4 regions of the Paenibacillus sp. FSL H8-0315 genome follow, and region 1 is predicted to be linked to each of the others. Evidence: riboswitches for the same ligand, from Rfam matches in the RefSeq annotation. Region 1 holds a riboswitch; each other region holds the start of a gene.

Region 1 (5,620 bases):
GCCGATCGTTTGTTATCCATCTTACTTTTGCTGCAAAATCGTGGAAAGATGACATCCCGTGAGCTAGCCCAGACCTTAGAAGTGTCTGAACGAACTGTGTTTAGAGATATGGAAGCCTTATGTACAGCGGGAATACCGATCCTTGCCGAACGGGGACGCGAAGGAGGTTGGATGCTCACAGAAGGATACCGGACCTCCTTAACGGGTATGAAGCCCTCAGAAATTGCTACTCTGCTGCTGTCCGCAGACTCCTCAATCTTAAAAGATCTGGGTATACAAAACGACTTCTCTTCTGCCGTGCTTAAGCTGGAGGCTGCTTCCCCATCCAGGCCGAATAATCCAGCCAGTTACCTGAGCCAGCGCATTCATATAGATGGTGCCAGCTGGCACCCTTCCGAAGAGACATATCCGTTCCTATCTGTCCTGCAGGAAGCTGTTTGGGAAGACCGTAAAGTGAAGATCACTTACCCACGGAATGACGAGATGAAGGAGCGTTTCATTGAACCTCTCGGGTTAGTCGCAAAACGTGGAGTTTGGTATGTAGTGGCACGAACCGAGGGTGAAATGCGGACTTTTCGCGTGTCGAGATTAATACAAGCTGACGCAACTTATGAATCATTTGTCAGACCTGAGGCTTTTGATTTAAAAAGCTACTGGGAACAATCGACTTTAGCTTTTAAAGCAGCACTGCCAAAATATGTAGTGAACTTAAAGGTGAATGAGTCTATTCTTAAAGAATTACAACGTGAAAGATATGTAACTATAACTTTAGTAGAACCCTCTGCTAATACTGGGTGGATGAACGTGGAGGCCGAGTTTAATGCTATAGAATCTGCCTGTCGTATCGTACTCTCTTTCTCTCCTTCAGTTATTGTTTTAGCTCCTATCGAACTAGTAGGGATGGTAAAGTCTGCTATTAAAACAATTTCCGCAATATATGAGGAATTTTGACATCAATTCTAAATATCTACTACTTAAAGAAGATTTATGACACTTCTCTATAGACCAATGACCTATAAATCCCCTATAATAACACCATTACATAAAATTTAATAAGGGGGACATTTTACCAATGAGCTGGATGCACAAACTTCCGTTAAAACAAAGAATTGTTGCCGGATGTTACCTCGTTGCCGCACTGTTTGCTATTCCTGTCTTAGTTACGTTAATGATTCTAGGTCAATTTCTCGTAGGAATTATACTAGTAGTTGTTCTTGCAGGTCTGACTTTACCTGTTGCTCGCTTCGTGGAGAGAACGCTTACATCATCTTTTGATGATATTGCTAATGTATCTCACAGTATTTCGAAGGGCGATTTCACTAGCAGAGCGGACGAAAATGGCTCAATGGGTGACGTAAGCCGCTCCTTTAACACAATGATTGATAAGCTCAAGAAGATTCTGACCGATGCATCGCAGATCACCCGTCAAGTTATGGATGCAAGCCGCGGAATCGAAGATAAGAACCAGAACCTGAAGATTGTCATGGCACAAGTAGCCTCTTCTTCTACTGAGCTCGCTCTTGGTGCAAATGAAATATCTACGGATATCGCTGATATGACAGAATCCATTAAAGACATTGAGACCAAAGTATCCAATTATACGAACTCCACCAAAGAAATGAACAGACGTTCAATACATACCTTAGAACTTGTTGAGCAAGGGCGCCAATCCGTAGATACACAGGCTGAAGGCATGCGCAAAAACATAGAGGCTACACAAAAAGTGGCTGATACTATTGAAGCTCTCTCACAAAATGCCCGCGGGATTACGATGATCACCAAGACCATCACAGAGATCGCTGAGCAGACCAACCTGCTGTCACTGAATGCCTCCATCGAAGCTGCTCGTGCCGGAGAGCATGGTCGGGGTTTTGCCGTTGTAGCTCAAGAGGTTCGCAAGCTTGCTGAAGAATCTACGGCATCCACAAAAGAAGTATTCGGCTTGGTCCGCAGCATTGAGTCAGATATTAAACAAGCCATCGATAATATTGCCATCAATGAAGAGGTTGTGCAGGTTCAGAATGAAATGATCACTCAATCTGCCCATATTTTCGCACAAATTGTACAAAGCGTGCAGTACATTACCGAGCAAATCTCTTCATTCTCTGCGGAGAGTGATCTTATGCTAGAAAGTGCCTTGAAAATTTCCAGTGCAATTGAGAATATCTCAGCAATCACCGAAGAAACTGCTGCTGGCACGGAAGAGGTATCGGCGGCTATGAATGAACAGATTAATGCCCTGCAGTCTGTTGCAGAAGAAACGGAAAAAATGACCCAGGCCGTATTTAATCTGCAAAAAACCATTCATATCTTTAAATTCTAGTTCAAAACTATCAACTGCCACCTAAGCTGAGTCTTAGGTGGCAGTTTTTTTCGCGAGGCAAAACTTCATCTCTTGGACAAGACTTTCGTCAAATTTCGAGTTTTTTTAGCGGATTATGTTGACAAAAATTAATGAGGAATATATTGTAAAGGAAAATTATTCTTATCAACTATAAATTAATATTGGCAAAATCCTCGAAAGAGGATGACGCAAAACCATGGATCTACAGCCTCATTTTTTCGTTTGAGGCCATGATTGCCAGGTTGCAGAGGAACCAGGACGGCTGAACTATTGTTCAGTCTTAGCGGTGCCTTATGCCACCAACCTGTGCTTACTATAGAGCACAGGTTTTTACTTTTTGAGTATATTGATCTATCGTATCTATTCGGTAGATTAATAACTAATATATATCAAAAAACTTGTGAGGTGTTTCTTTTGAAGACAGTCGCAGATTACATGGCGGAAGCACTACGTAACCTTGGAGTCACCCATTCTTTTGGGATCATTGGCAAATCCATTTGTCCAATAGTTCTAAAGATGGTGGATTACGGTATTGAATTTATTCCCGGCAGACATGAAGCAAGCTCCGGATTCGAAGCAGCAGGGTATGCGCTGAAAACGGGTAACCTAGGCGTAGCATTTGGTACTTCGGGTCCTGGGGGAACTAACCTGCTAACAGCAGCAGCACATGCGAAAGCTAACAACCTACCTGTCCTATTTATTACCGGCCACCAATCCATTACAGAGCTTGGAATTCCACAATGTCAGGACTCCACCTCTTTTCTGGCTGATTTAGCTGATATGTTCAGACCTGCCACCTTGTTCAGTAAATTGGTTGAACGTGGGGATCACTTTGGTACTATTTTTAATCATGCGATTTCTGTGGCCCTGACCAAACGGGGTCCTGTTCATCTTTGTATTCCTTTTGATGTACAAACTGAAGTATTGGAAGAATGCAATATAGTAATCCCAGAAAGAGAATCTCTAATTAGTCAAGCTAATATCGATAGAGTCATCGATGCTATTCAAGCTGCTAAGAATCCTTTGATTATTGCGGGTAAAGGAATTAACCGCTCCGGAGCACATAAAGAGCTTGTTCAACTCGCAGAAACTTTTAATATTCCTGTAGTAACATCTCCAGGTGGAAAAGGGGCTATAGTCTGGGATCACCCACTCTATCATGGTCCTATTGGCGTTGGCGGTTCGACCCACGGGGACGATTTATTGAATAAAAGCGATTTATTTATAGTGCTTGGATCACGTTTAAGTGATATGACCATCTGTAATCTTAAACGGGAGAATCATCCAGCAACTTTAATTCAATTTGATATTGATCCAACCTTTGTCGGAAAAATACTATTGTCCAAAACGATACCGGTCACTGGGGACCTGCGCGATAATTTGGTGCACTGCCTAAATCATATTGACCCAAACACAATCACCAAACGTGAGGCTTTGGCCGATGCGGATTATTCAGAAGAGCTTCCAACCCTCAAGAATCTTTCCCTTGCTTCGGTAATGAGCACTTTAAGTGATTTGATCCCTTATAATAATTCAATTTTCGTTGATGATGGAAGTCATGGATTCCACGCTGCAAAATGGTACAAGGTTAAGAAACCGGGCAGCTTTGTTTTTGATGCGTATTTTGCTTGCATGGGTAATTCGATCGGCATGGCTATTGGTGCAAAAGTTGCAGCTCCTGAAGAAACTGTCCTCTGCATTACAGGTGATGGTTGTTTCATGATGCTCGGCGCTGAGATTAACACCGCTGTCTGCAAAGATATCCCTGTCATCTTTATCGTGGTCAATAATAAGCAACTAGATATGGCTCTTAAGGGTATGGAGAAAACCACAGGTCGTATCGATGGAACTCTATATGAAGTACCAATGGACGCCGTGAAATTCGCTGAATCTCTAGGTGCTAAAGGCTACAAATGTGAGACTGCGGATGAATTCACAGCTGCAATTAAAGATGCGGTAGCTCTAAACCATGTTGCCGTTATTGAACTACTAACAGACCGTGATGAAGTCCCTCCGACTGCACACCGTACTTTGAACCTAAACTAGGAGGCTAACCATGAAGGAAAATATCAACAGTGGTCTCAACCACTTCACGAATCTATCAGGAGACTATGGCGCAAAAGCACTAGCTCCAATTAAAGACCACTTCCCTGACTTGGCTGAATTTATTATGGGGAATGCCTATGGCGATATTTTTCAACGTAATACTATAGCCCCTGACTGGAAGGAAATCGCAGTCATTTCATCTTTAATTTCAATGGGACAATTCGAACAGTTGGGCGTTCATTATGTCATGGCCCTTCGTGTTGGAGTTACCGTAGAACAGCTTAAAGGTATTCTATTACACTTAGTACCCGTTATAGGGGCACCTAGAATCATCACAGCTTTTAATATCCTGCTTGCAACCATAGAAGAAATCCAATAACCCAACAGTTCGACAACAATATACAAAATTCGACTTTATTATTGCATACACTTGAAAAATATGCCTATAATAGAGTCGGAATATCCCATTACTTGCTGTATAGTGTCGAATTTTGACTTTTATAAAACAGCTAAATGGATATACATGGCTGGATATTGCAGTCGAACTGTTTTGGACAAATTCAATCTATGGGAGAGATTTAGGCATGGGAAGTTTCGTTTTGAAGACAGACACTACAAACAAGGTTATTAACATTGAGTTAGATGGAACATTTTCTGAAGAAGATGGTCTAAAATCTATTCAAGCTTATCAACAAACTATCAATCCAATTACTCCAGCTGACTATGAACTAAAAATCGACTGCAGAAAGCTAAATGTAACTGCACCAGATGTTGTACCTCTTTTAGAAAGCTGCTTTGTAATGTTTAAGAATGATGGATTTGTAAAAGTAAATCTAACGCTTGAAAATAACCCGATCCTCAAAATGCAGCTTTCCCGTCTTGGCCGTAAAGCTGGACTCGATAACATCGAGATCATTTCTGCGGTTACAGCCTAGATCTTTTAATCTTAATATGTAGGCCACATTTTACTGCTTTCCTGGAGGCGTATTATGACCGGAATTCGTATTAAAGGCATTGATATCTATCATCCCAGCAATATAGTTGGTAACGACTTTTTCATTAAGCATTTTGACGAAAAAGGCATTGATATTCGAGGTCTATTATCCGCATTAGGTCGTATTACACGGTATAGTATTAAGGATGCGGATGAGAATTCCCTTACGATGGCTTTTGAGGCTGCCAGGAATGTTCTGGAGAAAAGTGGTCTCACAGGTGCCGATATCGACCTTA
Region 2 (5,620 bases), 2.0 Mb from region 1:
CCCCACGTTATTTAAATGAGGGAGATGCTTATTTCGGGGGCTTCGAAAAAAGTGATATTACTGAGCTTCTGGATATGATGGAGATGAATTTCGCGGGCTGGGCTAGCTTTATGGCTCCACTTGCGATGAATAATCCTGACCCAATGTTGACTAAACAGCTGGAACGAAGCTTTATTTCGGCCGACCCTATTATCGCTAGAGAATTTGCGGAAGTTACATTTTTTTCGGATCATCGAGAAGATCTGCCTAAAGCGACAGTGCCTACACTCATATTGCAATGCTCGGATGATAGTATCGTTCCTATAGAAGTAGGAGAATATTTACATAGACACATGAATAATAGTACGTTCCGGTTAATGGAGGCCAAGGGCCATTATCCACATATTAGCCATCCCCAGGAGACTATTACTTTGATTAATGAGTACCTTGGGTGAGATGGAGAAGATTATGGTGTTGAAAGGATATTTAGACAATGGATGACCGTTTAAAATATGCGCCATGCGGATATGTTTCCATTACCCATGAAGGAATGATCCTCGATGTGAATCAAACCTTTTTGGATGGGATGGGATATCAGCAGGTTGATTTGGTAAATAAACATTTTGAATCTATCATGTCTACGGCCAACAAGCTTATTTTTCATTCATACTTCTATCCTTTTATCAATCTGAATGGACATGTAGAAGAGCTATTTATCAATTTGAAGGACAGCAAGGGGCAAGCCGTGCCTTACTTGTTAAATGGTAGACGCCTTGAATGTGAAGGTGTAGAGGTCATTGATTGTATTCTCGTACAGATGGGCAAACGTATTGATTATGAGCTAGAGTTACGATCTGCGAAGAAGCAAATAGAAGAGGCGTATTGGGAAAAAGATCAGGCGCTGGCAAAGCTCAAACAAATCCACCTGGAAATCGAGCAAAAGCAAGCTGAGTTGCTGGAGATGAATGCCGTTTTAGTAGAGCTATCTACTACAGACAAGCTTACTGGATTAAAGAATAGAAGATTCCTGCAAGAAAAGCTGGAAGAGCAGATTGCAGCGTATCACCGTGATCAGGCTTCTTTTTCATTATGTATTCTAGATATTGATCACTTTAAAAATGTGAATGATACCTACGGTCATCAGATGGGTGATTATGTCCTGGAGAAATTGGCGAGTATCCTGAAGTCCCAATCTCGTAAAGAAGATATCGTAGCTAGGTATGGTGGTGAGGAGTTTATCCTTCTGCTGCCTAATACAGATTCATCGGATGCCACGGCTATAGCTGAGAGTTTACGACAATTCATAGCCAGCTCCACTTGGGAGATTGGCAGCATTACGGTAAGCATTGGCATAGCTACCTTTGAAGCAACCGATACAGACATCACTCTTCTGGAAAAAGCTGATCAAGCGCTTTACGTTTCTAAAGAACAGGGGAGAAATCGCGTTACGCATATTATGGATTTGAGTGAAAAGCTTCTTTAATTGGAGGCTTTTTTTGTTATTTATAAACGATACATCCTCTTTGCTCTAATTGCTCTAAAATGTCTGTTCCCTTCAAGCTGTAAAAGGGAATTCGGAATTTCATGAATGGATCTCCTTTGTAATTCGTATTGGCATCAAGCCTATGTGACAACGTTACGATAGAATATAACAGGATGATGATTTATTATCAGTATGTTGGCATACAAAACTATGGAATGTGGATCATACCTACATTATCTATTCGGGGATTATGGCGATCTGGAAGTGATCCATCCCTCCAATATAAGAGTGCTGTCTGCGGTGGCTATGAATGATACTGTATTATTTGAGATTAAACATGAGCCTTTTAAGCAGATGGTTGCCGATTACCCGTTGATTAAGGATCAATTGATGCTGCTGCAAATGGAGCGTTTATTTTTATCGAATCGGTTATTATATGAAATGAAATTTCATGATGCGAGAGCGCGTGATATGATCGGAACGTTAAGGGAGACGGCTACCCTTGTGCTTAAAGATCTGCAAGAACAAAAGATTATTGAGATTCAACATCAGCAGATCACCGTGTTAGACCCGGCGTATTTACTGGAGTATACGGATTTCGATTGAGAAGAGCCGTTCCGGGATTCAGAGAATCGATTATTAAAGGGGTTATGAATATGGCTTGTAATCATTGTGTAGTAAGAGATCTGAATTTTGAAATCAAGGCTCATGGTGAGCTTAATCTTAGGGTTTTACCTGAGGTTATTCATCACTTGAGTAGAAGTAATACGATACATAAGGTGGAAGAAAATGTGATTACAGTTAAGGAGGCTGGGGTGCGGGATTTTCTGGATTTCTGTAATGACCATATGGAGTCGGAGCAGGTTGAATTCCGTATAGATGACCAAACATGGAGACCTCTATCCGAATTACCCACTGTACTTGATATGGAGTGGATTGATGAGGTTATCACTAAGGGTCTTGTTACTTGCTACTTCCAACCAATTGTGAACGTAAGGGAAGAGATTTTTGCATACGAGCTCCTATCCAGATTTAAAAAAGAAGACGGATCTCTTATCTATCCTAATGAGATTTTTGCGGCGGCACGGAATCGTGGGCGTTTATATGCTTTAGACCGGTTATGTAGAATGACGGCTGTAAAATATGCTGCACCCTTAAATAAAAAAACGTTTATTAATTTTATCCCAACGTCGATCTACGCTCCAGAGTTCTGCTTAAGATCAACCGTTGAACTGGCCAATCAATTAGGCGTCGATCCTTCTCTTTTTGTCTTTGAAGTTGTTGAGACGGAGAAAGTGGATGATCTCGCTCATTTGAAAGCTATTTTGACATATTACAAGGACCGGGGATTTGAATACGCTTTAGATGATGTTGGTGAGGGCTTCAGCACGATCGAGATGTTATTGGAGCTTAAACCCCATTACATGAAGCTGGATATGAAATATGTTCAGGGTGTGTCCAGCGATCTGAACAAACAGAAAATAGCAAAGCAATTTTTAGAAAAAGCTTTAGAAATCCAATCCGTTCCTTTAGCAGAAGGTGTGGAGTTTAGAGAGGACTTTGAATGGCTTAAGCAGAGTGGTTATCAGTTGTTTCAGGGCTATTTATTTGGAAAGCCTGATCCTATTCCCAAACAGTAATCCTAATGAGTATATATCCGTCCAGAGGATGAGATGAATTTCAGGTCAGAGTCTGAGTACAGCCAACCCCCGGGGTTGTATAATTTAGGTAATTTGAAAAGGGGGACGGGATGGATATGAAATGGCATCAATTTGTAACGCGCTGGGCGGATTCTAGGGGCTTTGATGGACGAGAGATTGATTATCAATGGCCTTCTCCCTCATTTCCGGTCATCAGTATTCGCAGTAATCTAGGGCGATACTCAGGTCAAGCGTATGGCCGTGGAGGTAAACCCCGTGTGAAGACAGCCGTTGGATTAATCGCTATTGGAGATGTAGCTGTTGGCTTGATTTCCATAGGTGCGATAAGCGTGGGCGTATTATCCTTAGGAGCAATATCACTGGGAATGTGGTTAGCGATCGGAGCAATAGCACTTAGCTGGCTTGGCTTCGCAGTGGGAGCGATTGCGATTGCAGGCGTGGCTGTAGGAGCGATCGCAATCGCGGAAAAAGCGTTGGGGGCCATCGCCATAGGGGATACGGCGTTTGGTGCGATAGCGATAGGCAGGATCGCTGGGGGTGCCATAGCTATCGGACAATGGGCATATGGTGTAATCGCAGTTGGCGAACATGGTTTCGGATTAATTCCCATCACGGGCGATGTGTGGAATTGGTTCCGGCGTTTGTTTGGATCGGGGAGTTAAGTAGACCTACAGTCCTAAAGGATGCCCTTCTCTTCCGGGATAGTCGATAAATAATATCTATCACATAAGAAAAACTAATTGCAATTACCTATACTCATTTCATACCAATTAATCATGCGATCAGATCTAGGCTTATGTTACTCTTTGAATGTATTCGAAACTTCATAGGCAAACCTATGGAAATGTAGGGACGCAAAGCTATAGGGACTAAGGTTATCATAACTATTGTCAGCCAGCTGCCAAAGAGTGTGTAACGCTTTTTGTTAAAATATAAGAAAGTATAAGTTATAAAACTATACTTAATATCTTATATTTCTCGCTTAAACGCTTACCGTCCTTATAAGGACGCCGAAGGCGTTTATGCTTGTTAAGGTTTAATAAAAATTAAGTCTTAATTTTTAGGCGACTTTATACGCAATCAAGCTACTCTTTTGGGGTAGTTTTTTTTGTGCCCATTTTTGGGCACTGGAGAGATTCATATGACATCTGGGGGTAAGAAGAGATGAAGAAAATGATTGCGATCGCTACATCGGCGGCCATGTTGGCCAGTTTTTCGAGTGAGGCAGGTTATGCTTTAGCAAGTGAGGCAAGCAAGGTAAATGTAACAAAAACAGTGGCGCAAAGTAAGGTTAACTTATTAAGCAACGCCTCGGTTATTCCGTTTGAGCTGTACGGCAAGGATGCTCTAAATGCCTATAATGAGGTTTTTAGAATGAATCCAGCAAATATTAAATCCATCACAAATAACGGTGGCAACTACTCAGGCTCGCCTATAGCTAAGGCTATGGATGGGGATATGAGCACGCATTGGGAGACTGGCAAACCGAATAGTTCAACGTTTACGAATGAGGTTGTGTTTGTTTTCAATGAGTCCACTGAATTAAATAGAATGGTATACGCGGCTAGGCAATCCGGTGCTAAAGGTAAAGGTTTTGCTCAAGAATTTGATATCTACGGCTCCACTACCGATGCGGGTGATTTTACGCTCGTGTCTTCTGGAGAATATACAGGCTCAACCGGTGATGTAGTGGAGATTCAGTTCGCACCTACGGCTTTTAAGAGACTTAAATTTGTCTTCAAAAAAGCGAACCAAGATTGGGCGAGTGCTGCTGAGTTTTCTTTTTATAAAGAGGATAGTGTTTCTGCTAAAATGAAAAATTTATTTACAGATGATACCTTGAGCCAAGTTAGTGCTGCCTTTGATACGGCAGAGAAATTAACAGCTTTAGAGAATGAAGTGCAGGCACATCCACTGTATGCGCAGTTTAAAGAAGAGATAGAGAATGCAAAGATCCTTTTGGAGAACCATCAGGTAGAGGCAACGGCAGCCAAGGTTTCGAAGCTAAAAGGGTATGGAACAGCCTATGAAAATGCCTATAGCCAAGCTTATAGAATGCCGAATGCAAACGTATCAAAAGTAACGGTGAACGGTGGAAGCTACTCAGGTACGAAGCCTGAATATATGCTGGATGACCAGCCCACTACGCATTGGGAAACGAACAAAAACAATGATGCAAGCTTCACGAATGAAGTTGTGTTTGAACTAGCGCAAGCGGAAGTGCTGGACAGAGTAGCTTTTTTGGCTAGAGATAACCGCAAAGGATTCCCAGAGGCTTTTGAAATCTATGCATCAGAGACGAGTAAAGGAGAGACCTTCCAACTTGTATCTAGCGGAACCGCGATTAGTACCAATGACTTTCTGGAATTTAAATTCGAACCGACGAAGTTTAAAAGATTAAAATTTAAGTTCACAAAAGCTAATATCAACAGACCTTTTGCGGCTGAATTTAGATTTTATACAGAAGATAAAGTAAGCGAAGCTGTAAATGGTATTT
Region 3 (5,620 bases), 2.6 Mb from region 1:
TTCGGATAAACCTGGAATCCAGCAGGAACCGTCAACAGTTCACGATTGATCTCCTGCAGGCTGGAGATGGATACCGCTGTAGTGTTTGCCGCTGCGCGGTCCGTTTGTAGAGGAATGAAGGCTTTGGGTTCTTTTTTCTTATGATTGCCTTCCTTCATAGTATCGTACGCACGCTGCAATACGCTTTCTGCTTCAGCATTCATCTTTTGTACGTCTTCGGCGGTAAGAACCTTTTCGTTTTTCAGTCTCTCTGCATAAACCTTGTAGACGGTTGGATGATTGCGAACCTTGCCGTAGACAATAGGTTGTGTGGTTTCAGGATCATCCATTTCGTTGTGACCATGACGGCGGTAGCCGATGAGATCAATTACGAAATCTTTTTTGAATTGATGGCGGTATGCGCTAGCTAAACGTACAGCTGCTACGCAGGCCTCTGGGTCATCAGCGTTGACATGGACTATTGGGATTTCATACCCTTTGGCGATGTCACTCGCATAATGCGTAGAACGGGAATCTTCACTTTCAGTCGTAAAACCAATTCGGTTATTAACAATGATATGGATCGTCCCACCATTTTGATAACCTTGAAGTTTGCCGATATTAAGCGTTTCTGCAACAATTCCTTCACCTGGAAAAGCAGCATCGCCATGCATCAGCACCGCCATAGCTTTACTGGTATCAATCTTCGGCAGTCCTGCAGTGCTCCGATCTTCTTGTGCGGCACGAGTGAAACCTTCCACGACAGGATTGACGAATTCCAAGTGACTTGGGTTATTCGCTAGTGTTATTCTTGTGCGTACGGTTTCTCCTTCACGGACAGCACGGTCTGCACCGAGATGGTATTTCACATCACCTGTCCAACCATAGTTAATGCCTGTGGAGCCTTCGGAAGGGAAAAGCTCCTTGTTCGGAGAATGATGAAACTCTGAAAATATGATATCATAAGGTTTGCCCAAAATATGTGCAAGAACGTTGAGGCGGCCGCGATGCGCCATGCCCATCAAAATATGCTCCGCACCGTCATGTGCAGCAGCACGTACGATTTCATCTAACATCGGCACAAGAGCATCATTGCCTTCAAGACTGAAACGCTTCTGACCTACAAAAGTCTTGTGGAGGAAGGTTTCAAATTGCTCTACCTGAATCAGGCGGTTCAGGAGCTCTTTGCGTTCTGTATTATTTAGGGGTGCTGGTGAGCTGGTGGATTCTGCCTGTCTATTTAGCCATTGCAGTTCTTTTTCTTCATGCACATGCCCGAATTCATAGGCGATGGTCTTGGTGTATGCCTGACGCATACGTTGCACGGCATCCCATCCGGTATGCACATCATTCGGCGCATTTTCCCATATAAGCGTGGCAGGCAGTGCGATCAGGTCTTCGCGGGTCAGCCCATAGGTTTCAAGCTCAAGATATTTTGCCATGGGATTCTGATCGCGTACCAGCGGATCAATTTCAGCGGCCATATGGCCATATATACGAATATTGGCGATTAGCTTGGAAGCTCTTACTGCTTTTCTAAGCCATTCGGTGTCTCCCGAGATGCGCGGCTGAGGAGCCGGTTCGCTATCCGGAGTTAGGGGAGGAGGTCCCGAATTTGTAAAAAGCTCGCGATAATTATTTTCTACGGTGGAGGGATCTTTCACAAACTGTTCATATCTTTCTTGAATGTAGCCTAAATTGGGTCCGTAATACTTACTCCAAATGGATTCGTTATAGGGCTCTTTGGCTGCCATGAATACATCCTCCTTAACGGATGAACTCCATACGTGACATTTTGTGTCAACGCTTACTGGAGCTGTGATGATTGCGGTTTCATTTCTCATCTTATTGTGCTACTTTCGGCCACTGTAATCAATTCATTCTTTCGTCCAATACGTTCGCAAAATGGTATGGGTTAGCTTGTTCTAATGAAAAGAAGGGTGTTTCTTCTCATTACCCATTCTAAAGGCCTATTAAAATGATTCTATTATCCTTATTTTTAACTATTAGGTCAGTAAATATTTATTTTGCTAGTACAATTTATTTTATGTAACGGACGAGTATCGTGATAATCGGACAAGATCTTTGAAAAAAAATCTTTTATTTTTCGTTTTTAAAATAGAAAGTAACCAGGAATCGACACACTTTTCCGCTTTCTTTTTGTATAATGTTATTGCAGATAGTAATTTTATAGTTTTTTAAGCAGATCCTTTCGTGAAAAGGGTCCAGTAAAAGGTAAACTTGCCGAAAGGCAGGGGCACAAAGTCGCGGGTCTAAGGTAGAGATACTATGACAGCCGGATTGCCTGGGGACGTAAAATCTTAGGGGGAGATTTTTTGGAAAAGTCCAACCAGGGTAGCAACAGAGAACAGCAGTTTATTGATCTGGATCAAGAGTGGGTACATTTATTATTAGCAGCTAAGAAGGCTGGCATTAAGGCAGATGAAATCCGCCAGTTCTTTCATGAGAAAACTGTGCAGATCGTGCAGTAATACATTAGAGGGGTTACATATCGAAAAAGGGCACAGCGGTTCTTCGCTGTGTCCTTTTTCGATATGATTTAGTAGAAGAGAGGATCGTACCAGATTAGTAGGAAGTATTAATCCTTTTGATCGAGCTTCCATTTCTGATAGTCCAGAAATTCTTTGAATTCGCGTTTGCTAATGCCTGAGTCCATAGCTTCCTGCACCAATCGGAACCATTCCGAATCTAAATGTGATTCCTCTGCATCATTGGGTTCTCCATAGAGTAGGGCATGAATGGATACCTGAAGCGCGTCAGCGATTTTTTCGATAAACTGGATGGATGGATTGGATTGGATGTTTCTCTCCACGTTGCTAAGATACGACTTAGCCACATCTGCTCTGTCCGCAAGCTCAGATAGGGAGAAACCCTTGTCTAGGCGGAGCTGCTGGATACGTTGGCCCATATTCTGTGGCACTATGCTGACGCCCCTCCGTAATTTTTGTTATTAGTATAGCAAATATCAATAAATCGGACAAAGTTTATTGTAAAGAGAAGAGCAGCAATCTGCTTATCCGTGGCCGGATTCAGGATCTGCTGCTCTTCGAGTATTTTATTAAATTACTTTATTGATCTTAGTAGTCTTTTTTCGCACCTTGTTTAGCTACGAAATCCCAAGTCAGTGTTAAGCTATCGCCTTGGAAAATATTTTGATCTTGGTTATTTTCCACAAATTCGAATTGGACGGAGAAGCTGTCGTTGGTACCGGCTTTAATACCGGATGCTTCGGTAAAGAGTTGATCCCAACCTGTATTTTTTACGAGATCCGGATGCTGACTTTTTAAAGCAGCAAGTGTAGTCTCATAAACTACATTTTCAGGAGAGACGATAGGTACTCCTTTATCATTATTTCTAAGGAATTTAACTTTAATGAACTCGGCTAAATCCAGGTAGTTATCTCCTTTAGCATCCGTGATTTGAGTCGATGTATTCAGAATAATAGATCCGATATCGAGCGAACCATCGTTTTTCAATTTGAAGGATTTAGTTACCGTATCACCTGGTTTCAGGTTAGGAATATTAACGATGACAGAAGGGTCGGAGTTCAGATCGAGCGTGCCCGCTGCGAATGTAGCTGTGCTTTGCGCAGTGTCGCTAAAGTATGCGAAGGTTCCTCCGCCGATTAATGATAAACCCAGTGCTGCAGATGCTACGCCAAGACCCAATGTTTTCTTGATACCCATAATAAAATTCCTCCTCAAATTTGTGTTTGAATTTTTTATAAAATTTATATATTGTATCTTCCGGTTCGTAAGCGGAAGTGGACAATCAACTTAGGGCTGTGTTTCTGTTGGGGGCGGTGAGGCTGGCAGTAGGGCAGCATTTTTCTTTTCTAATACAGCTACAGCCTTCCAAGAGGTATACAGAGCATAGAGCAGAAGCATCAAGCCAGGCACGATCATGAGGACTACACTTCCAGCTTTGGAAACCGCGAAATTCATAGCGTAACCGACATAGGGTACAGTGACCCCGGTATACTGAGCTACAACATTCACAGAACTGGTAGGGTTCATGTCGGGCGCGTCGTTGTTATCGCCTTTAGTGCGATAAACAGCTTCACCAGTAGCGTTATTGACGGTCGCTTCTACAATCCGGTGAGTAATGAGCAGATTATCTTCATTCCTAAAGGTGATGACATCGCCTGGTTTGAAACGATTCATATCCCCTCCGGGTTTTAATGCGACAATTGAGCCTGTCTGAATTCCTGGTTCCATCGATCCTGAGAGTACGGTTTTGATCTCATATCCGAAGAAAGCAGGTTCACCGCCGGAGGCCTTGGATAACACTACGGCTGCCACCAGCAGAATAAAGATCACAAGCATTAAGCTCGATAGGGTATTATTGATAATTTTTTTAATTCGCATCTTATTCTCCACCTTTCTCAGGTTGAGGGTCCGAAGGAGCTTGGGTTGCTACCGGCGGGGTAGTCGTATTGTCTTCCGCCTTTGGCGTCTCTTGTGGAGCCTCTTGCTGAGGGACATCTTTTGGAATTGTGAGCTCTTCGTCAATTTCCGGCTTAACCGGGTCAGTGGCTGGGGCTTCAGGTTGTTCTTTATTTGGGGCTTCCGGAGCAGCTTCACCTGATGTTGGAGGGGTTGCCTCAGCTTTCGCTTTATCCTCGGCTTCTTGTTGCTTTTTCTCCTCAGCCAAACGTTCTTCTTCTTTTTTCGCTTCTTCTTCTTTCTTTGCTTGCTCTTCTTCTAGCCGAGCTTTTTCAAGCTCTTCTAGTTTTTGCTCGCGAGTCTGACTGATCAATTGGAGTTTATCTTGAAGGGTAGTGATACTTGAGGTTGCCGATTCTTTATGGTTAGTCAATTCGGTATTTAGAGCTTCATAAGATGAGGTGAGGTCGCTAGAGATCACGCCGTCTGGTTGAGTGAAGGTAATCAGGAATGGCAGTGGCTGTGGGAACTCTCCTTCGCGTAATTCAAGTTGTCCATATACATCACTGGTAACTACCGAAGCGAATGGAAGACCGACATCGTGTATGGAGGTTAGGTAACTAATAACTCCATTTAAGGAAGCATTCAAGGATTCCGAGATCACACCGCTTTGATTCAGGCTGCTTTGTAAATCTCTGAAAAATTGCTCGTCCTTGATTTCTAGACAGTTGGAATCTAGAGATGTCATATATCCTCCTATCTGGAAGAGTAAGGCTGCTGCTGCACTTAGCTCATTGTGGATTTGATTCCAAATTTGGCTGTTAGCCGCCAGTTGCTCGTTAACGCTATCTATTTGGGATTGAAGCGCCGCTATTTGCGAAGAAATCTCTTCTGCAGCGACATCAAGCTCTTCCAGCGACATCCCTTCTATTCCCGAAACGTCCGAGTAGTTAGCTGATGAGGAAAAGGGCTGTAGTGATTCTTTTAAAGTGAGCGCTCGATTAACATGCTCTTTGAACTCTGTAAGCAGTGCCTTGATCGAATTCGGAAATACTTCGCAAAAGCTAATCGTGCTAGTGGTTTGCGTAGCGGCTCCAAAGCCTCCATAGGTACCACCAACTTGCTGCGAGGTATATAGAAATAAGACGGAGACAGCCATTCCTGATTGCAGTATACGTAATCCGATTTTCCTGTTTCTTCTAGGTCTTCTCCTTGCTGATCTGGGTCTCAGAGGA
Region 4 (5,620 bases), 3.2 Mb from region 1:
TCATGCTGGCCGGACAAGATCCCTTTGCCACGTAGATTCACCAAATTACTCAGCAGTTGCTTGGCTTCTTCAGAAGCCGAAGGATTGCTTGGTATAGCCGGAGGTAGAGAGGAAGAAACACTCATAGCCTTCGGAAGACTTTTAACCTCTCCCCAAGGCAGCAAGGAAAAAATAATAAACACCGGTAACATAGTAAACAACAATCTGTTTTTCTTATAATATTTACGCAAATAAATCCTCCTTTCGGTAGCTGTACTGCCTCCACAGGTGTTAAAAACATACCTGTTATCGGACAATCGTCTTCTGACCTAATGAGGACTATAGCTTAGTAGCTCTGCAATAACGCAGAGCCACTAAGGATCGACCTTTAATTTTCATCAATCAGGAGACATCCGGAAGAAAAAGTGCACTTGCTGGAACTGTCTCTTTAGCTTGACTAGCACTTTCCCACATCAAGCGGACTCTCGCATCGCCTTCATTCTCGTAATACTCCACCTTGATATCATATAGCTGGCCAGCCTTCAGCGTTATAATGCCCTTACGCTCAGTACCACTTTGCTTAGTCCAACTATCAATCACGGATTCCCCATTCACCCAGACACGGATACCATCATCTGAGGTAGTGTAAAATGTATATTGCTCATTATATAATGACTTAATTTTACCGCTCCAACGTATGGAGAACCGATCAATCCCGAGGGCGGCATCCGGCGAGCCTTGCCGCCAATTGAAATCGATTATTGCATCAGTTCTGTTAAGAGCTGCTGCTCCCGACAATTGCATGTTGTTGTAATACTCTCCTGCAAGCCCCTTCGCGAGAGGAATTGCTGCCTCCCCCTCTTCTTCAGAAGGTGCCGGCGCTGGTGCGGCGCTAGGTGTCGGTGCCAGACCAGTATTTAATTTATCTCTGGTCAGGGTATAGTTGCTATTCATAAATGTTTTGATTGTGTCTGCACTGTTATTCTCGTAAAGCATTTTTCCCCAGCTCATCATATACGTCCATTTACTTTGCGATTGCTGAAGCTTCTCCAGATTAGGCATTTCACCATTTTCCCCGATCGCAATCGGTTTGCCTGCGGCTAGACTCAATAAGCTGTCATAGTATTTTTGCTGGTAATCATTTTCGTATATATCTGCTGCCAGAATATCTACTTTATCAGCACCTGGATAAGTTAGCGCATAAGGATCTGACCAAACATTGGGAGCATTCGGACTCCATACCCATAACAAATTATTTAATTTATGAACGTTAACAAAACGGTCATACATAATATTCCATAGTGTAGAAAAGTTATTTTTCTTCCCCCACCAGAACCAGTTCCCGTTCATTTCATGATAGGGTCTCCAAAGCACCGGAACATTGGCATCGCGCAAGCTTTTTAAAGAGACGGCCACCTTATCAAGCTCAGCGATCAGATTGTTATATTGCTTGGTACCCGGTGTAACGTAACTATCAAACTCACTCTGGCTAAGTGTTTTTTTCACATTATCCCAGTCATAAGAGGTGCCCGGCAGGTTAGCATGAAAAGTCATAGCTACGATCCCGCCCGCTTTATTCCAGTTGATGGCGCTGTTCACCACATTTTGACGTTGCCAAGCCATCGTTGCTTCGGACTGACCACTGATCGCACCCATTTCATAACCGTGAAGAGCCGCATATTGTCCGCTGGTTCCCTTCAGCATATTGTTAATTTCATCTGGACTTTCTAAATAGTCATGTTGACCGGCAATAATACCTTTTCCTGAGATCGAGTAAAAATAGTTAAGCAGCTTTACGGCTTCAGGTGAGGCACCTGGGGTAACTGGCGTTCCAGAATTTGAAGCAGCTATGACAACAGACGGCGAAATTCCAACAGCAAGCGGAAGTGCAGTCAGAAACAGGACGAGTGACAGAAATGCACCAAACAATCGATACGTACGGTAAGCTTTCAAAATAATCTCCCTTTCGGTAGCCAGGCTGCCACTCTTTCGAAGGCCCTATAGCTTTGCGTCCCTACCTTTCGATAGGTTTGCCTTTTCAATTTAAGAGAAATAATCTCTCTTACCGTAAGTATCGACGACAATTAATGATATATTTAGTGTTTTTATGACTTTTTTTGATAATTGAGTCAATTTACCTGTTTCAAGAAATTTTGAATTGGTTAAATAGATAGGTTAGACCTATGAAATGAATTGTTGTAGTTCTATATCATTCCAGTCTAAAGTAATACGTATGTTATCTTCTTCTACTAATTCAGACCCCGTCTGTACCTCTATAAACTCAACATCCGTCAAAGCAAGGATCGCGTGCTTCGTTCCTTCCGGTATACGTACCACGTCCCCAGCCTTCACATTATGTTTTTTCTCATTCAGCACAATACTTGCTTCGCCGCTGACGATTGTCCAAATTTCACTACGCTTGCGATGTAATTGATAGCTGATATTATTCCCCTCGGATATAAAAATCCGTTTGGTCAGCACTTCATTGCCTTCATCATATTTCACATAATCAATAACTTTGTAATGGCCCCAACGGCGTTCCTCGTACATCGGTCTTTGTTCAAAGGTCTTCAGCACTTCTTTAATCCGTGGGCTCTCAGCTTTATGGGTAACTAGAATCCCATCCGGGCTAGCCGCAATGATCAGATCCTTCGCACCAATTACCGTAATCGGAATGTCCAGCTCATTAATCAAGCAAGTCCCCTCAGAATCCGCCGTCACAAAACCTTTTCCTACATGCTTGCTGCTCATTTCCTCTGTCAGCGTATTCCACGTTCCAAGATCCTTCCAGAATCCATCATACGGCTGTACTACAATATGTTCTTCTTTCTCCACTACTTCATAATCAAAGCTGATGGAAGACAATAGCTTATACTGCTTCTGCAATTCTTCATATCCTAAAGGCAACCCTTTACGCTGCAAAATATCTAACAAGTACCCTAAGCGGAAGGCAAACACGCCGCAATTCCACAAGGCATTTTGCTCGATGAGCTGTTCTGCTTGTATGCGGTCTGGTTTCTCTTGAAAGTGACTCACCTTCATAAAACCATTTTCCCCCGCCTCTTCGGTGGTAGGAATAATATATCCGTATTTCTCTGAGGCATGTTCAGGAACAACACCCATTAGGGCCAGATTTGCTCCACTTTCCAGCATGGTCCCCTCAAGCATAGCTATGGTATCGAAAAAGGATGCTTCTACATAAGGGTCAACAGGCAATATTGCTACCGTCTCCGCTGGAGAAACACCTGCCACTGAATAAAGATAGGTAGCTGTTAAGGCGATAGCCGGAAAAGTATCCCGACGCTCCGGTTCAACGATAATCGGCACATGACTTCCCAGCTGGCTTTGTATCATTTCTACTTGGCCGCGGCCGGTGGCCAGATAAGATGATTCTGCCATCCCTGCTTCCTCCAGCTGTCTCCAGACACGTTGTACCATGGATTCTGGTTCACCTTGAGGGCTTTCAAGTACCTTTAGAAATTGCTTTGAACGTGAGTCGTTGGACAACGGCCATAACCGTTTACCTGAACCGCCTGATAGAAGTACCATTTTCATAGAATGAACCCTCCTTGAATTATGGAAATCGAGCATATTTGAATTGTTATCAAAACGTCAGCTTCCACTTAGCCTTATTTCGAGCGGATGCACTAAAAAAATTTGTTAGGTAGAAACCACTTCAAGGGATTTTGGACTTCCGATCGCTGTTATCCTCAGATTTCCTTATTGAACCGCTTCTAGCGGTAGAAATCCGAGGATAGCATATGCTTTCGAAGCTAGCTTTCCTACGGAAATCTTTCGGGCGAACACTCCGTTTCTACAGTTCCAAATTCCCTTTCCGTTCTTAACCTAACCAACTTCTTCTTAATACTTGATCCGTGCGTACCGGGCTGTTCCAGCCGGAAGCAAGCACGTTTTTCTAAAGATTTGCTTCTGCTCCGGGGGAGGCAGCTGCAACTGCAAGAACAACTGCAACTACAAGAGCAAGACTAATTGCCACCACAGAGACAGAGACAATGACAATGACAACTACAAATGCTACTGCTACTGCGGTATATAATCAGAGTACCTAACTTTATAAATTGCTTAGAAACTTAAGATAAGGGAACGGAGTGACGGAGGGGAATTTTGGAACTGTAAGAGCGATAGCGTCCGCCTTTGTCTGCGGATTTCTACCGCTATTAGCGGTTAGAATCAGGAAATCTGCAGACAACAGCGGCTGGAAGTCCAAACATTCACCGCAGTTGCGACTGACACTTAACACAAATCATTAAACCGCTCCAGCCACACTAGCAGAATAACCGCTCAATCCACCCATCTGCGGGCGACCGACAGAATGATAAACGAGGCCGGTACCCTCGATTTGCTCCTTGGAATACACATTGCGTCCATCGATCAGCACCCCATTGCGCATGCTTTTCGCCAGCTGATGCAGATCAATGTCCTTCAGTAGGCTCCAATCGGTCAAGAGGCATACGGCATCGCTGCCCTCAGCCGCCTCCTCTGGCAGATTGCACCAGCGAAGCTGCGGATGATCGTATTGCTGCCTGAAATTTGTAGCTGCGATTGGATCATATAGCTTGACTGTTGCCCCTTCAGCCACCAGTGCCTCAACAATCTCTCTGGCTGGAGCTTCGCGGACATCATCAGTGTTAGGCTTAAAAGCAAGCCCCCATATCCCAATTGTCGAACCGCGCAGGCTGCCAAGTGATTCATGCAGCTTGGAGATGATCATAAACCGTTGTCCCTTGTTCACTTCGACTACAGATTTCAATAATTTGAATTCGTAATCGACGTTGCCCGCAATTTGAATGAGCGCATTAGTGTCTTTCGGGAAACAGGAGCCTCCATAACCGATACCAGCCTGCAGGAAGGATGACCCGATTCTTTGGTCCATACCCATTCCTTGTGCTACCTCGGTTACATCAGCTCCCACTTTTTCACAAATATTGGCGATCTCATTAATAAAGGAGATCTTCGTGGCCAAAAATGCATTCGAAGCATATTTGATCATTTCAGCACTGCGTATATCTGTTACAAATACATTTTCTGTGAAACCCTTATGAAGCTCGCGCATCGTTGGTTCCAGCTCTGGATTATCAAGGCCAATGATAATTCTATCAGGATGGAGGGTATCGCGAATCGCTGACCCTTCACGTAAAAACTCAGGTGCAGACACGATATCAAAAGAATGTTGGGTATACTTAGAGATCATTTGAGAGATTTTTTCATTTGTTCCTACTGGAACTGTAGATTTAGTCATTATAATTTTGTGCCCTTCCATCGCTTTGGCGATTTCAGCGGCTGCACCCTCAATGTAGGTTAAGTCTGCTTCACCGTTAGGCAATGATGGCGTACCTACAGCAAGAATGATAATATCTGAACGGCGCACCGACGCTTGAAGATCTGCAGAAAAAGATAACCGTTCCTCACGAAGATTCAGTTCAATCAGTTCCTCGATTCCCGGCTCATAGATGGGCGATTCCATCTGTTTCAGCTTCTTAATCTTTTCCTCGTCCTTATCCACACAGATGACATGATGTCCGCCCAGTGCAAAGCACACGCCAGATACAAGACCCACATACCCAGTACCGATTACTGTCAGCTTCATATAATCATCCTCCTTTTAGAAAATTGACGTACG

What was found. A riboswitch is a leader RNA that binds a small molecule or an ion and turns the genes downstream of it on or off. The one in region 1 is predicted to bind cyclic di-GMP.
Region 2: another riboswitch for cyclic di-GMP. It lies ahead of MHB56_RS13720 (NPCBM/NEW2 domain-containing protein); the one in region 1 lies ahead of MHB56_RS05180 (thiamine pyrophosphate-binding protein).
Region 3: another riboswitch for cyclic di-GMP. It lies ahead of MHB56_RS16375 (anti-repressor SinI family protein); the one in region 1 lies ahead of MHB56_RS05180 (thiamine pyrophosphate-binding protein).
Region 4: another riboswitch for cyclic di-GMP. It lies ahead of MHB56_RS19205 (glycosyl hydrolase); the one in region 1 lies ahead of MHB56_RS05180 (thiamine pyrophosphate-binding protein).

Annotation. Positions count from the first base shown of each region.
Region 1 covers NZ_JBBOTA010000001.1:1,184,296-1,189,915, forward strand. The annotation lists gene MHB56_RS05170 (helix-turn-helix transcriptional regulator) at 1-951, shown strand, start outside; gene MHB56_RS05175 (methyl-accepting chemotaxis protein) at 1,073-2,323, shown strand; cyclic di-GMP riboswitch class I at 2,498-2,594, shown strand; gene MHB56_RS05180 (thiamine pyrophosphate-binding protein) at 2,750-4,390, shown strand; gene MHB56_RS05185 (carboxymuconolactone decarboxylase family protein) at 4,401-4,769, shown strand; gene MHB56_RS05190 (hypothetical protein) at 4,975-5,325, shown strand; gene MHB56_RS05195 (ketoacyl-ACP synthase III) at 5,380-5,620, shown strand, end outside.
Region 2 covers NZ_JBBOTA010000001.1:3,162,414-3,168,033, reverse strand. The annotation lists gene MHB56_RS13745 (alpha/beta fold hydrolase) at 1-434, shown strand, start outside; gene MHB56_RS13740 (sensor domain-containing diguanylate cyclase) at 473-1,462, shown strand; gene MHB56_RS13735 (Crp/Fnr family transcriptional regulator) at 1,655-2,068, shown strand; gene MHB56_RS13730 (EAL domain-containing protein) at 2,119-3,102, shown strand; gene MHB56_RS13725 (hypothetical protein) at 3,219-3,785, shown strand; cyclic di-GMP riboswitch class I at 3,943-4,029, shown strand; gene MHB56_RS13720 (NPCBM/NEW2 domain-containing protein) at 4,288-5,620, shown strand, end outside.
Region 3 covers NZ_JBBOTA010000001.1:3,759,523-3,765,142, forward strand. The annotation lists gene MHB56_RS16370 (2-oxoglutarate dehydrogenase E1 component) at 1-1,733, opposite strand, end outside; cyclic di-GMP riboswitch class I at 2,204-2,288, shown strand; gene MHB56_RS16375 (anti-repressor SinI family protein) at 2,316-2,471, shown strand; gene MHB56_RS16380 (helix-turn-helix domain-containing protein) at 2,579-2,908, opposite strand; gene MHB56_RS16385 (TasA family protein) at 3,078-3,686, opposite strand; gene sipW (signal peptidase I SipW) at 3,777-4,367, opposite strand; gene MHB56_RS16395 (hypothetical protein) at 4,369-5,544, opposite strand.
Region 4 covers NZ_JBBOTA010000001.1:4,428,360-4,433,979, reverse strand. The annotation lists gene MHB56_RS19210 (glycosyl hydrolase) at 1-230, opposite strand, end outside; gene MHB56_RS19205 (glycosyl hydrolase) at 382-1,932, opposite strand; cyclic di-GMP riboswitch class I at 1,945-2,024, opposite strand; gene MHB56_RS19200 (sugar phosphate nucleotidyltransferase) at 2,161-3,534, opposite strand; gene MHB56_RS19195 (UDP-glucose dehydrogenase family protein) at 4,247-5,587, opposite strand; gene MHB56_RS19190 (glycosyltransferase) at 5,592-5,620, opposite strand, start outside.